DNA from 2 places in the Janthinobacterium sp. BCJ23 genome. Region 1 is predicted to be linked to the other one. Evidence: predicted binding sites of a transcription regulator. Region 1 holds the regulator's gene; the other holds the start of a gene.

Region 1 (5,815 bases):
GTCCGACGCCATCGTTGCGCTGCACGCGCGCCTGGCCACGGACGACAGCGTGGGCCGCGCCGTGGCGCTGTTGCTGCAATGCAAAGGAAGAGTCGTCGTCTCCGGCATCGGCAAGTCCGGCCATATCGCGCGCAAGATTGCCGCCACCCTCGCTTCCACCGGCACGCCGGCCCTGTTCGTGCATCCGGCCGAAGCGGCCCATGGCGACCTGGGCATGGTCACCTCGGACGATGCTTTTATTGCCATATCGTACTCGGGCGAGTCGTCCGAACTGATGGCCATCATGCCTGTCGTCAAGCGCATGGGCGGCGTACTGATTTCCATGACGGGCAAACCGAATTCCAGCCTGGCCCAGCTGGCCGACGTGCACCTGGATATTTCTGTTGAGAAAGAAGCCTGTCCGCTGAACCTGGCGCCGACAGCCAGCACCACCGTCACCCTGGCCCTGGGCGACGCGATCGCCGTGGCCTTGCTCGACTTGCGCGGCTTCAAGGAAGAAGATTTCGCCCGCTCGCACCCTGGCGGCGCCCTGGGCCGCCGCCTGCTCACGCACGTGCATGACGTCATGCGCAGCGGCGAAAGGGTGCCGAAAGTGCCGGTAGAGGCATCCCTGCTGCAGGCGCTGGAAGAAATGACGAAGAAGGGCATGGGCATGACGGCCATCGTCGATGCGGACAACCGCCCCGTGGGCGTGTTTACGGATGGCGACTTGCGCCGCATGTTCGAGCGCGTGCAGGATTTCACGCAAGTGGCGATCCGCGACGTCATGCATGCGCAGCCGCGCAGCATCGCGCCCGAACGCCTGGCCGTCGATGCCGTGGCCGTGATGGAGCAGTTCCGCATCAACCAGATGCTGGTCGTCGATGCCGACGGCAAGCTGGTGGGCGCGCTGCATATCCATGACCTGACGCAAGCGAAGGTGATCTGATGGAGAGCGTAGCGGACAACCTGGCACGCGCGGCCAAGGTCAAACTGATGATCTTTGACGTCGATGGCGTGCTCACCGACGGCAGCCTGCATTTCGGCCCCGATGGCGAGATGATGAAAACGTTTAATGTGTATGATGGCCTGGGCATCAAGCTGCTGCAGGAATCGGGCGTGCAGACGGCTATCATCAGCGCGCGCCGCTCGACCATTACGGCACGCCGCGCGCAAGACCTGGGCATTACCCATGTGCACCAGGGCGGCCACGACAAGCTGACGCCGTTTCGCGAACTGCTGGCGCTGACGGGCTTGACGGAAGAGCAATGCGGCTATATCGGCGACGATGTCATCGATGCGCCCATCCTGAAACGCGTCGGTTTTGCCGTCAGCGTGCCGGGCGGGCGTCCGGAAGCGCAGGACCTGGCGCACCATGTGACGCAGGCCGGAGGCGGCCGCGGCGCGGTGCGCGAGATCTGCGAATTCCTGCTGCGCGCCCAGGACAACTATGCGCGCGTCATGGCGCCGTTCCTGGAGTGAGGCGCACCTTGCCGCCAGTGATATTGGAAAGAGTGAAACCCTATGCGTAAGCCAGGAGGCGCCCATCGCTGGCGCACGATTTTTACCCTGCTGGGCGCGGTTGTTGTCGCGCTGGCCAGCTTTTGGCTGCTCGAAGTGATGAACAAGAACAGCCAGGACATCAAGGCCAGCAAGCATCTGGATGAGCCCGATTATTTCATCACCAATTTCAGCCTGGTGCGCATGGATTTGACGGGTAAGCCCAGCTATATCGTGTCGGGCACCAAGCTCACGCATTATCCGGCCGACGATTCGTCCGATATCGACCAGCCCTTCGTGCGCAAGCTCACGCCCGGCATGCCGCCGTTGAACATGAATGCGGAACTGGCGCATATCGACCAGGACAATACCCGGCTGCAACTGCACCGCAAGGTCGTGATCGACCGCGCGGCCAGTCCGAAGGCGCAGAACCTGACGGTCAGGACGGAAGCGCTGACGGTGTTTCCGGACGAGGAAAGAATGGAAACGGACGTGCCTGTCGATATCCTGACGGGGACTTCGCGCCTCAATGGCATCGGCATGAAAGCCAATAACGCCACCGGCGTGGTGGAAGTGCAGAATGCGCTGCGCATGGTCCTCCCGCCGAAACCGCGCCCGGCCGCGGCGGCAAAATGACAGAATGAAACAAGGAAACCATACTATGAAGAACATCTTGCTGTTGACCGTATTTTCGCTGGCCATCATGGGCGTGGCGCATGCCGAGAAAGCCGATTCCGAGAAGGAAGCCGTCATCACGGCACGCAGCGGCCACGTCGATGACGTCAAGCAGGTGCGTACCCTGACGGGCGACGTCGTGCTGGTCAAGGGCACCCTGACCATGAAGGCGGGCCGGGCATTGATCACGGAAGACCCGCAAGGCTACCAGTTCATCACCTTCTGGGCCGATCCCGGCAAGCTGGCCACGTTCCGCCAGAAGCGCGATGGCGCGGGCGACCTGTGGGTCGAAGGCGAAGCGGAGCGCGTGGAATACGACAACAAGACGGAAGTGGTGAAACTGTTTTCCAAGGCCAAGCTGACGCGCCTGGAAGGCACGAAAGTGACGGACGTGGCCAATGGCGCCTTCATCTCGTATGACAGCCGCAAGGAAGTATTCAAGATGGAAAATTCCGACAGCGGCACCAGCACTTCCGATGGCGGCAGCGTGCGCATGGTGATCCAGCCGAAGACCAAGGCGCCGGAAGCGGAGAAAGCGCCGGCAACGCCTGCGCCAGGAAAGAAATAATGGACAATACTCGTTGCGGCAGCACCCTGATCGTTCGCGGTCTGCAAAAAACCTATGGCAAGCGGCAAGTCGTGCATGATGTCTCGCTGCAAGTCGAATGCGGCGAAGTGGTGGGTTTGCTGGGCCCGAACGGCGCCGGCAAGACCACCTCGTTCTACATGATCGTCGGCCTGGTGCCGTCGGACGGCGGCAGCATCGACATCAGCGGCGTGGACATTTCCAGCCTGCCGATCCACCGCCGCGCGCAGATGGGCTTGTCCTATCTGCCGCAGGAAGCGTCCGTCTTCCGCAAGCTGACGGTGGAAGACAATATCCGCGCCGTGCTGGAAATCCAGACCGTCGAAGGCCGTCCTTTGAAGAAGGCCGAGATCGAGGAGCGCCTGGATAAGCTGCTGGCCGATTTGCAGATTGAAAAGCTGCGCGAGAACCAGGCCCTGTCCCTGTCGGGCGGCGAGCGCCGCCGCGTGGAAATCGCCCGCGCGCTGGCCACGGATCCCCGTTTCGTGCTGCTCGACGAGCCGTTCGCCGGCGTCGATCCGATCGCCGTGATCGAGATCCAGCGCATCGTGCGCTTCTTGAAGGAGCGCAATATCGGCGTGCTGATCACCGATCATAATGTGCGCGAGACGCTGGGTATTTGCGACCGTGCCTACATCATCAACCAGGGCTCGGTACTGGCGTCGGGACGCCCCGACGACATCATCGCGAACGAGTCGGTACGCCGGGTCTATCTGGGCGAACACTTCCGCATGTAAGCCAATGAAACAATCATTGCAGCTGCGCACTTCGCAGCACCTGGCACTGACGCCGCAGTTGCAGCAATCGATACGCCTGTTGCAATTGTCCACCTTGGAATTGCACCAGGAACTCGAGCAACTGCTGACGGACAATCCCCTGCTCGAGCGCCTCGACGATCCGCTCGACCGTTCGCTGCGCCTGCTGTCGGACGGGGCCTTGAGTTCCACGGCGGCGCCGGCCGAAGCGCCGCCCCAGCCGCCAGGCCAGGAGGCGCCCGCGGCGCCAGCCGAAGCGGAAACCTTTGACGGCGAGGCGGGCGAGGGTCCGGCCGTGGCGGATGGCGGCGACAGCGACTGGAGCGAGGCGAGCCGGGGCAAGGCGCCCGACGACGAAGATTCCCGCCCGCAACTCGAGGCCCATCACTGCACCCTGCGCGAACACCTGATGGAGCAGATGCGCGTGACGGTGCTCGAGTTGCGCGACCGTGCGCTGGTCGAGCTGATCATCGACGCGCTCGACGACAATGGCTACCTGGAAGAGTCGCTCGACGACATCCTGGCGCGCCTGCCGGAAGAGCTGGAAATCGACGCCGACGAGATGCGCACGGCCTTGTCGCTGCTGCAAAGTTTCGATCCGCCCGGCGTGGGCGCGCGCAATGCGTCCGAATGCCTGGCGCTGCAGATCAAGCGCTTGCCGCACATCGCCATGGTGACGCGGCGCATGGCCCTCGTCATCGTGGAAAAGCACCTGGCCTGGTTTGCCCAGCGCGATTTCAACAAGCTGAAAAAAGCCCTTGATTGCGACGATGAAGACTTGCGCGAAGCGCAGACGGTGATTCGCCAGTGCAATCCGCATCCGGGCGCCGTGTTCGCCTCGGACGTGTCCGATTATGTGGTGCCCGACGTCGTCGTCAAGCGCGCGCGCAATGGCTGGCAAGTGACCCTGAACAACGACGTCATGCCGCGCCTGCGCGTCAACGCCATGTACGCCAACCTGCTCAAGCAGGGCAAGGGCGAGGGCGCCATGGGCGCACAGTTGCAGGAAGCCAAGTGGCTGATCAAGAATATGCGCCAGCGTTTCGACACGATCCTGCGCGTGGCACAGGCAATAGTAGAAAGACAAAAGAACTTTTTCTCGCATGGGGCCGTTGCCATGCGCCCCCTTGTGCTCCGTGAAATAGCTGATACACTGGGTTTACACGAGAGTACTATCTCGCGGGTAACAACTCAAAAGTACATGCTGACCCCGCACGGCATGTTCGAGTTGAAATATTTCTTTGGTAGCCACGTCGCCACCGAAGCGGGGGGCGAAGCGTCATCGACGGCGATACGGGCATTGATCGTGCAACTGACAGGAGCAGAAGACCCTAAAAATCCTTTATCCGACAGTAAGATTGCGGACATGCTGGGGGAACAAGGCATGGTGATTGCGCGACGTACTGTTGCCAAATACCGGGAAGCGTTGAAAATTCCGCCAGTGAGCCTGCGTAAGTGTTTGTAAGTTTTTTTCGGTTCCTCTGCGGGCCGGATAGGATGGACCGCACGAACCCGATCATCTTTAGGAGTGTGTATGAATCTCACCATCAGCGGACATCATCTCGAAGTGACACCAGCCATCCGTGAATACGTACAAACGAAGCTGGAACGCGTGAAACGTCATTTCGATCAAGTTATCGATATCGCCGTGATTCTGACCGTGGATAACCTCAAAGAGAAAGAAAAACGTCAAAAGGCCGAAGTCAACCTGCGTTTAAGTGGCAAAACCGTCTACGTGGAAAGCCTGGCACAAGACCTGTATGCCGCGATCGATGCCCTGATCGACAAGCTCGATAGGCAAGTGATGAAATACAAAACCAAAGTGCAAGGGCACGGTAAAGAGGCGATCAAGCATCTGCCAGACAACTCCGAGGAAGACGCCGTCGTCGCCGTTTAAGGCCACCCGCTTCCAGCAGTTGTGATCAACTAAGGGCGCACATTGCGCCCTTTTTTGCGCCTGGACCTTTTGAACGCAATCTTCCCCGCGCAGGCGCTAAAATGTTTGTACTTTTACTTTTTTCACGCCTGCCATGAGCGACTTCGTCCAGACTTCCATCCGCAACCGCACGGGGCATATCGTGCTCGACCGTCCGAAAGCCTTGAATTCCCTGTCGCTGGAGATGGTGCGCGCCCTGAGCGCGGCCCTGCTGGCCTGGCGCGACGATCCGCAGGTGGACGCCGTCGTGATCCGCTCGAGCAGCGAGAAAGCACTGTGCGCCGGCGGCGACATCCGTTTCTTCTACGATGCGGGCCTGGCCACGCCGCAAGGCGGCAGCGCCTTGCTGGAAGATTTCTTTACGGAAGAATACGCGTTAAATCA
Region 2 (5,815 bases), on a different contig from region 1:
GTCGATATTGCTGATCAAGGTGGTGGAACCGGTGGGATTGCTGATGACCAGGCCAAAGACGCTGGTGTAGGAATAGCCGTAGGCGGCGGCGCTGGCAGTGCCGCTGCCGGCCAGCAACAGCAAGGCCAGCAGGGCCGTTGAAAGTCGAATGCATAAAAATGTAGTCATGAAAATCCTCATCTCCTGGTCGGCTGCGTTGTAAGGAAAACCGACAGGCTTGCCGCATAAAAAAAAGGCGAGGAGACTCCCTCGCCTGTGAATCCCCCCTGTTGCCTGGTTCAGGCGGCAACTTTGCGGCGGCGGGCGTAGCCCAGGCCGGCCAGGCCCAGGCCCAGCAAGGCCAAGGTGCCCGGTTCGGGTGTCGCCGCCTGTTTCACCAAGTCCACGCTTTCTACCGCATTCAAGGTCAAGGTGTAGTTGCCGGCCGTCAAAGCATTGCTGACGGAGCTGAAGTTGCTGCCGCACGCTGTGCCCACACCGGTGCCCGTGGGCGTGCCGCAGCCGGAAGGGTCGTAGGTGAACAGGTTGCCGCGCGTGAGGAAATTGGTCGCCAGGCTGGTGTTCAGGTTGGCGCCATCGGCGTTTTCCGTGCCGCCGAAGATGCCCGAGCCGATCACGCCGTCTGGCGTCCAGTTGAATACCGTCGCGCCGGCCGCGTCCGTGATGGTGAAGGTGACGACCAAGTTGGCCGTGGCCGTGGACAGCTGCCCGACCGTGCTTTGCAGGAAGACCTGCATGAAGGGCGACGCCAGGAAGTCGAAGCTCAGGGTTGCCGTGGGCGAGCCGACGACGAAATCGACCGAGAAACCCGTGGTCGAGCCGTTGCGCCCGGACGCATCGGCCGTGCCGGCAGGCCCGTCAAGGTGGGCTTCGGCCACGTTCACTGCCTGGGTGGAGGTGGAGCCTGGCGGGAACGAAGGGAACTGCGTGCTGACGATTTGCGCATCGCCGCGTGAATAGTTGCCTGCCGGGCCTTGTTGCGTGAAGTCGTTTTCGCCCTTGATGACGGGGCCGACGTTGGCGCGTGGGGCATCGAGCGAGCCGGCGCCGCCATTGATGACGCTCACGCCATTCAGGGTGGCCGTGCTGCGCGAGATCGTGGTGCTGTTGGCTACCGTGATCTGGCCCGTCGGCACGGCGATCACCAGGCCGAAGATGTTGTTGTACGAATAGCCGTAGGCGCCCGCCTGTGCGCTACCGGCGGCGCACAGCATGGCCAATGCCGCTGCGGCCGGGAGCAGTTTCAGTTTCGAGAGTTTCATTGTATTCACCTCATGGTTGAGTGAGTCTGGAAGTCTTGCCTGAGACCTGTCGGCAGGTGCTCATGGCCAGTACCTAGCGACTTCCATGCCAACGCATGAGGTTCTTTTGAAATCAATGACTTGGCGTGCTTTTGTTGACGCGGTGCAGGCTTTGCCGGATGCGCTGTAAAAAAAACCGACGCCAGCCTTTCAAGGCTGTCCGCCTTGTGGCAACGAGCCCAGCAGGGCGTGCATATGGGGCAGCAAGCGTTGCCCTGGCACATAGTCGCGCATGGCCGTGGCCAGCTGGCGCGCCGCCAGCTTGGCCCGGCCATCGTCGAGCATGCGCGTGGCGGCATGGCGCAGAGCGGTTTCCTGGAAGCGGTCGGCGCGCAGCAGCAGGCCGGCGCCGGCACCCACGATGCCGTGCATGTTGAGAAATTGGTCGAGGTTGCCGGCGATGCCGATGACGGGCACGCCTGCCGTCAGCGCTTGCTGGCTGGTGGGGCTGCCGCCGTTGCAGATCACCAGGCTGGCGCGCCGGGCGGCCGCATCGCCCGGCAGAAAGGGCGCGACATAGGCGTTCGGCGGCACGGCATCGACGCGGATGGTGCCGGCCGTGGCCGCCAGTACGGTGACGGGCAAGGGCGCCAGCGCGCGCAGCACGCGCGGCAGCAATTGCCCCTGGCCTGAACTGCCCAGGGTGACATAGATGATGGGCCTTCCGCTGCTCAGTTCCGGGCGCTGCCACCAGTCCGGCAAGTCGAGCGGCGGCGCCCAGATGATGGGACCCAGGTAGTCGTGCGTGGACGGCATGCCGTGCGGCGGGAACAGTTGCGGAATATCCGCGTACAAGGTGCGGTCGGCATCCGTATAGATGCGCCGCAGGTCGCTGCCCAGCGATGGCAAGCCATGGCGGCGGCGCACGCGGTTCAGGGGCACGGCGTGCGAAGCGAAGGCCAGCGGGCGGATCAGGCGGAACAGGGGATCGGCCAGCCAGATGGGCAGCACGCCCGTCAGGGGCAGGTTGGGCACCGTGTAGTGCTGGCGCACCCAGGGACTCCAGTAGGCGTTGCTGACGGTAATGTAGGGAATGCGCTGCAGGCGCGCGCTGACCGACAGCGACAGGCGGAAGTCGCCGATCACGAGGTCGGGCTGGACGGCATTGAGCAGGCGCAAGTCGTCTTCCACATACGCGTGCAAGGTGCTTTCCGTATACACGGGCTTGCCGTGCGCGAGTGCCTGCAGAAATTGCAGCGATGAAATACTGTCGATGCGCCAGCGGCGGAAGGGGGCTTGCTTGAAACAAAAGTCATACCCATCGGCGCAGGCAAAATGCACCTCGTATTTTGCCTCGTCCAGGCCCTGGGCCAGGCTCAGGGGACGGCCAACATGGGCCAGGGTCACTGCCTCGGCCATAAAGAGGATTTTCTTGCGCGCCATAGGGGTCGCTTGCACTCGTGCTGGAGGGGATGCCTGCAAAGTTGGAGTGGCGCCACGCCGTTTAGTTCCCCGCCGCCTGTCAATGGCGGGCGCCAGGATTTGGCTGCATCGGCTACAGTGGGGCAAAGGAGGCCACCATGCTGCCACAATTCCATCTTGCCCCGCTGCGTGCGCACAGCACGCCCGAACCCGATATGCCGCCACCGCCGGAAGGCGATCCCCTCAAGCCGCCGCCAGAACCGCCGCCGCACATCGACCCCGTGCCGGTCGAGGAGCCAACGCCGCCACCACCGCCCGTGAAAATGCATTGAACGGTTCTCGGACCGTGGCGCCGCGTCACGGGTGGCGGCGGGCAGGCGCGCGCGATGTTTATTTCCAATCGGAAATGGAAGGCGCGGGCCTCGCCAGAGGCACGCCATTTAAACAACAAAAATGCGCATAAATGTTGCCGAGCGGATACAAATCAAGCTCCAACTGCTGAGTGTCATGCGGCCGTCACGATTCTGTTCTTATAATGAGACATCATAAAAATTCTTGTACAGGAGACCATCGTGGGCAATTCCTTGCATAACAAAATCTACCTGGGCCGGCGGCCTGTGATCACCAGCAAACACCTCGTGGCGCTGGCCCTGGCGGGCGCCGTGGCTGGTTGCGGCCTGGCATGGCTGCTGCTGCGCAGCTACAAATAACGGTCGTCACGCCCGTGTTTCCGTCGCCTGGCCGCATGGCGGGCGGCGGTAGATTCACGTTGCCTGTTGCCGATGCGCAGCGGGGCGCGTACCATGGGGGCCGAACACCTGGCCTTTTATGGAAAAGTAATGAAGAACGAGAAATTAACAACCGATGAATATGACGCGCTGGAGCAAGTTGCACGCGGCATCAAGACCGAGCGCCCCAGTGCTTGCGTTGCCCGCAATGCCAAGCGCCTGTCGGGTCTGAAGCTGCTCAGCTATGCGCGCGACGGCCGTCTGTCCATCACCGAGAAAGCACAACAACTGCTGTTCCTGCGCCGCTGCATCATGGGTTTGCGCGCTGTCGCCACCGATCCGCTGACCAAGCTCGATACGGACGTGGCGTATTTTCTGGGCAAGAAAGCCCACATCGTGGCGCGCGCCGAAGGCGAAGGCCACGACATTTCCGACAAGGGCCGCGAATCGCTGGCCGACATCGACACCCTGGGCCTCTAAGGCTCACAACCGGCCCCTGGGGCCGGTTTTCACATCTTCCCTCACTTTTAATTTCCCCCTTGGAGAACACTTTGGACAGCGCGATGAACTGGTCGGCCCACGAACTGACGATGACGGTCTTGATGACGCCCGATATGGCCAACTTTTCCGGCAACGTGCACGGCGGCACCATCCTGAAATACCTCGACAGCGTCGCCTACGCCTGCGCCAGCCGCTATTCGGGCAGCTATGTCGTGACCTTGTCGGTGGACCAGGTGATGTTCCTGCAGCCTATCCACGTGGGCGAGCTGGTGACGTTCCTTGCCTCGATCAATTACACGGGCACGACGTCGATGGAAGTGGGTATCCGCGTGGTGACGGAAAACATCCAGCAGCGCCTGGTTCGCCACGCCAACAGCTGCTATTTCACGATGGTGGCCGTGGACGCCAACCGCAAGCCGGTGGCCGTGCCGCCGCTGGTGCTCGAGACGCCAGAGCAGCACGCGCGCTTCGAGCAGGCAAAGCTGCGCAAGCTGTCGCGCCAGAAGGTGTCGAAGAAATAAAGGCAGCGGACATGAAAAAACGGCCACCAGAGCGATCTGGTGGCCGTTTTTTATTGCATGCCGCCGGCTGGCGGCATGGCGCCGTGATTAACGGTCGCCGTAGCTGCGGCGTGCGCCATCGGTGCTGCGCGGGTTGGAACCCTTGTAGCCGCCGCCGGTGCTCGGTGCGCCGTCTTTGCGTGGTGCGCCTGGCTTGCTGAACGTGCGTTGGCCTGGCTTCGCGCCGCCACGGTTGTCGCCTGGTTTCCAGCCGCCTGGACGGGCGCTCGAACGTGGTGCCGATGCCGTTTTCTTCGGTTCGAAACCTTCGATGACATTGACCGGGATCAATTGCTTGGTAAAGCGTTCGATGCGCTTGACGTTCATGCCTTCAGCGTGGTTCACCAGCGAGATGGCCAGGCCATTACGGCCAGCGCGGCCGGTACGGCCGATGCGGTGGACGTAGTCTTCCGGGAACTTCGGCAGATCGTAGTTAAACACGTGGGTGATCGTTGGCACGTCGATACCGCGGGCGGCAACGTCGGTGGCAACCAGCACTTTGACCTGGCCGCGGCGCATGCCGTCCAGGGTGCGGTTACGCGCGCCCTGATGCATGTCGCCGTGCAAGGCGGCAGCCGAGAAACCGGCGATGTTCAGACGGTCGGCGATGGTGTCGGCGTCACGCTTGGTGGCGGTGAACACAACAGCCTGGTCCAGCGATTCGTCGCGCAGCAGGTGGTCCAGCAGGCGATTCTTGTGCGACAGATCGTCGACGAAGTGGACGCGCTGGGTGATGTTTTCATGCTTGTTGCTCGAGCTTGCCACTTGGATGACCAGTGGGTTCTTCGTGATGCGACGGGCCATGTTGCCCACGACGCCGTCCAAGGTTGCCGAGAACAGCATGGTTTGACGGCCTTCTGGCGTCGCTTCCACGATTTTTTCGATGTCGTCGATGAAACCCATGTCCAGCATGCGGTCGGCTTCGTCCAGCACCAGGATTTCCAGTTGCGAGAAGTCGATCTTGCCCGAGTCCATGTGGTCGATCAGACGGCCAGGGGTCGCGACCAGAATCTCAGGATTCTTGGCCAGCAATTGCATCTGTTTAGGGTAAGGCATGCCGCCCAGGATCGACACAGCCTTGATGCGGCGGATGCCGGTGCTGTACTTGTCGGTGTTGGTGGTCACTTGCAGGGCCAGTTCGCGCGTTGGCGTCAGCACCAGCATTTTTGGCTGGGCAGCCTTGAAACGTGGACGCTCGCCGCGGGCGCGCGATGCTTGCATTTCCTGGTTCGGCGTCTTGCCGGCGGCGCTTTGTTCGGCGCTGGCCAGTTTGTGCAGCGACGGCAGCATGAAAGCTGCGGTCTTGCCCGAACCGGTCTGCGACGAGACCAGCAGGTCACGGCCTTCGATCGCGGCTGGAATC

What was found. The regulator sigma-54, encoded in region 1, starts transcription at its own class of promoters, with help from an activator protein. The targets are predictions, from matches to a motif close to TGGCANGNAANCTGCTTT.
Region 2: a site for sigma-54 is predicted at 1,336-1,353, ahead of AC54AG_RS11450 (EDSAP-1 family PEP-CTERM protein). Genes of this name have one in related genera too.

The regions. Positions count from the first base shown of each region.
Region 1 is NZ_JCAQAW010000008.1:93,107-98,921, forward strand. Features, by position in the region: gene AC54AG_RS22095 (KpsF/GutQ family sugar-phosphate isomerase) at 1-928, shown strand, start outside; gene AC54AG_RS22100 (KdsC family phosphatase) at 928-1,461, shown strand; gene lptC (LPS export ABC transporter periplasmic protein LptC) at 1,504-2,115, shown strand; gene lptA (lipopolysaccharide transport periplasmic protein LptA) at 2,141-2,722, shown strand; gene lptB (LPS export ABC transporter ATP-binding protein) at 2,722-3,477, shown strand; gene AC54AG_RS22120 (RNA polymerase factor sigma-54) at 3,482-4,960, shown strand; gene hpf (ribosome hibernation-promoting factor, HPF/YfiA family) at 5,030-5,392, shown strand; gene AC54AG_RS22130 (enoyl-CoA hydratase/isomerase family protein) at 5,526-5,815, shown strand, end outside.
Region 2 is NZ_JCAQAW010000002.1:1,189,962-1,195,776, reverse strand. Features, by position in the region: gene AC54AG_RS11455 (EDSAP-1 family PEP-CTERM protein) at 1-168, opposite strand, end outside; gene AC54AG_RS11450 (EDSAP-1 family PEP-CTERM protein) at 279-1,262, opposite strand; gene AC54AG_RS11445 (glycosyltransferase) at 1,452-2,684, opposite strand; gene AC54AG_RS11440 (hypothetical protein) at 2,822-2,995, shown strand; gene AC54AG_RS11435 (hypothetical protein) at 3,236-3,373, shown strand; gene AC54AG_RS11430 (hypothetical protein) at 3,503-3,871, shown strand; gene AC54AG_RS11425 (acyl-CoA thioesterase) at 3,955-4,413, shown strand; gene AC54AG_RS11420 (DEAD/DEAH box helicase) at 4,501-5,815, opposite strand, start outside.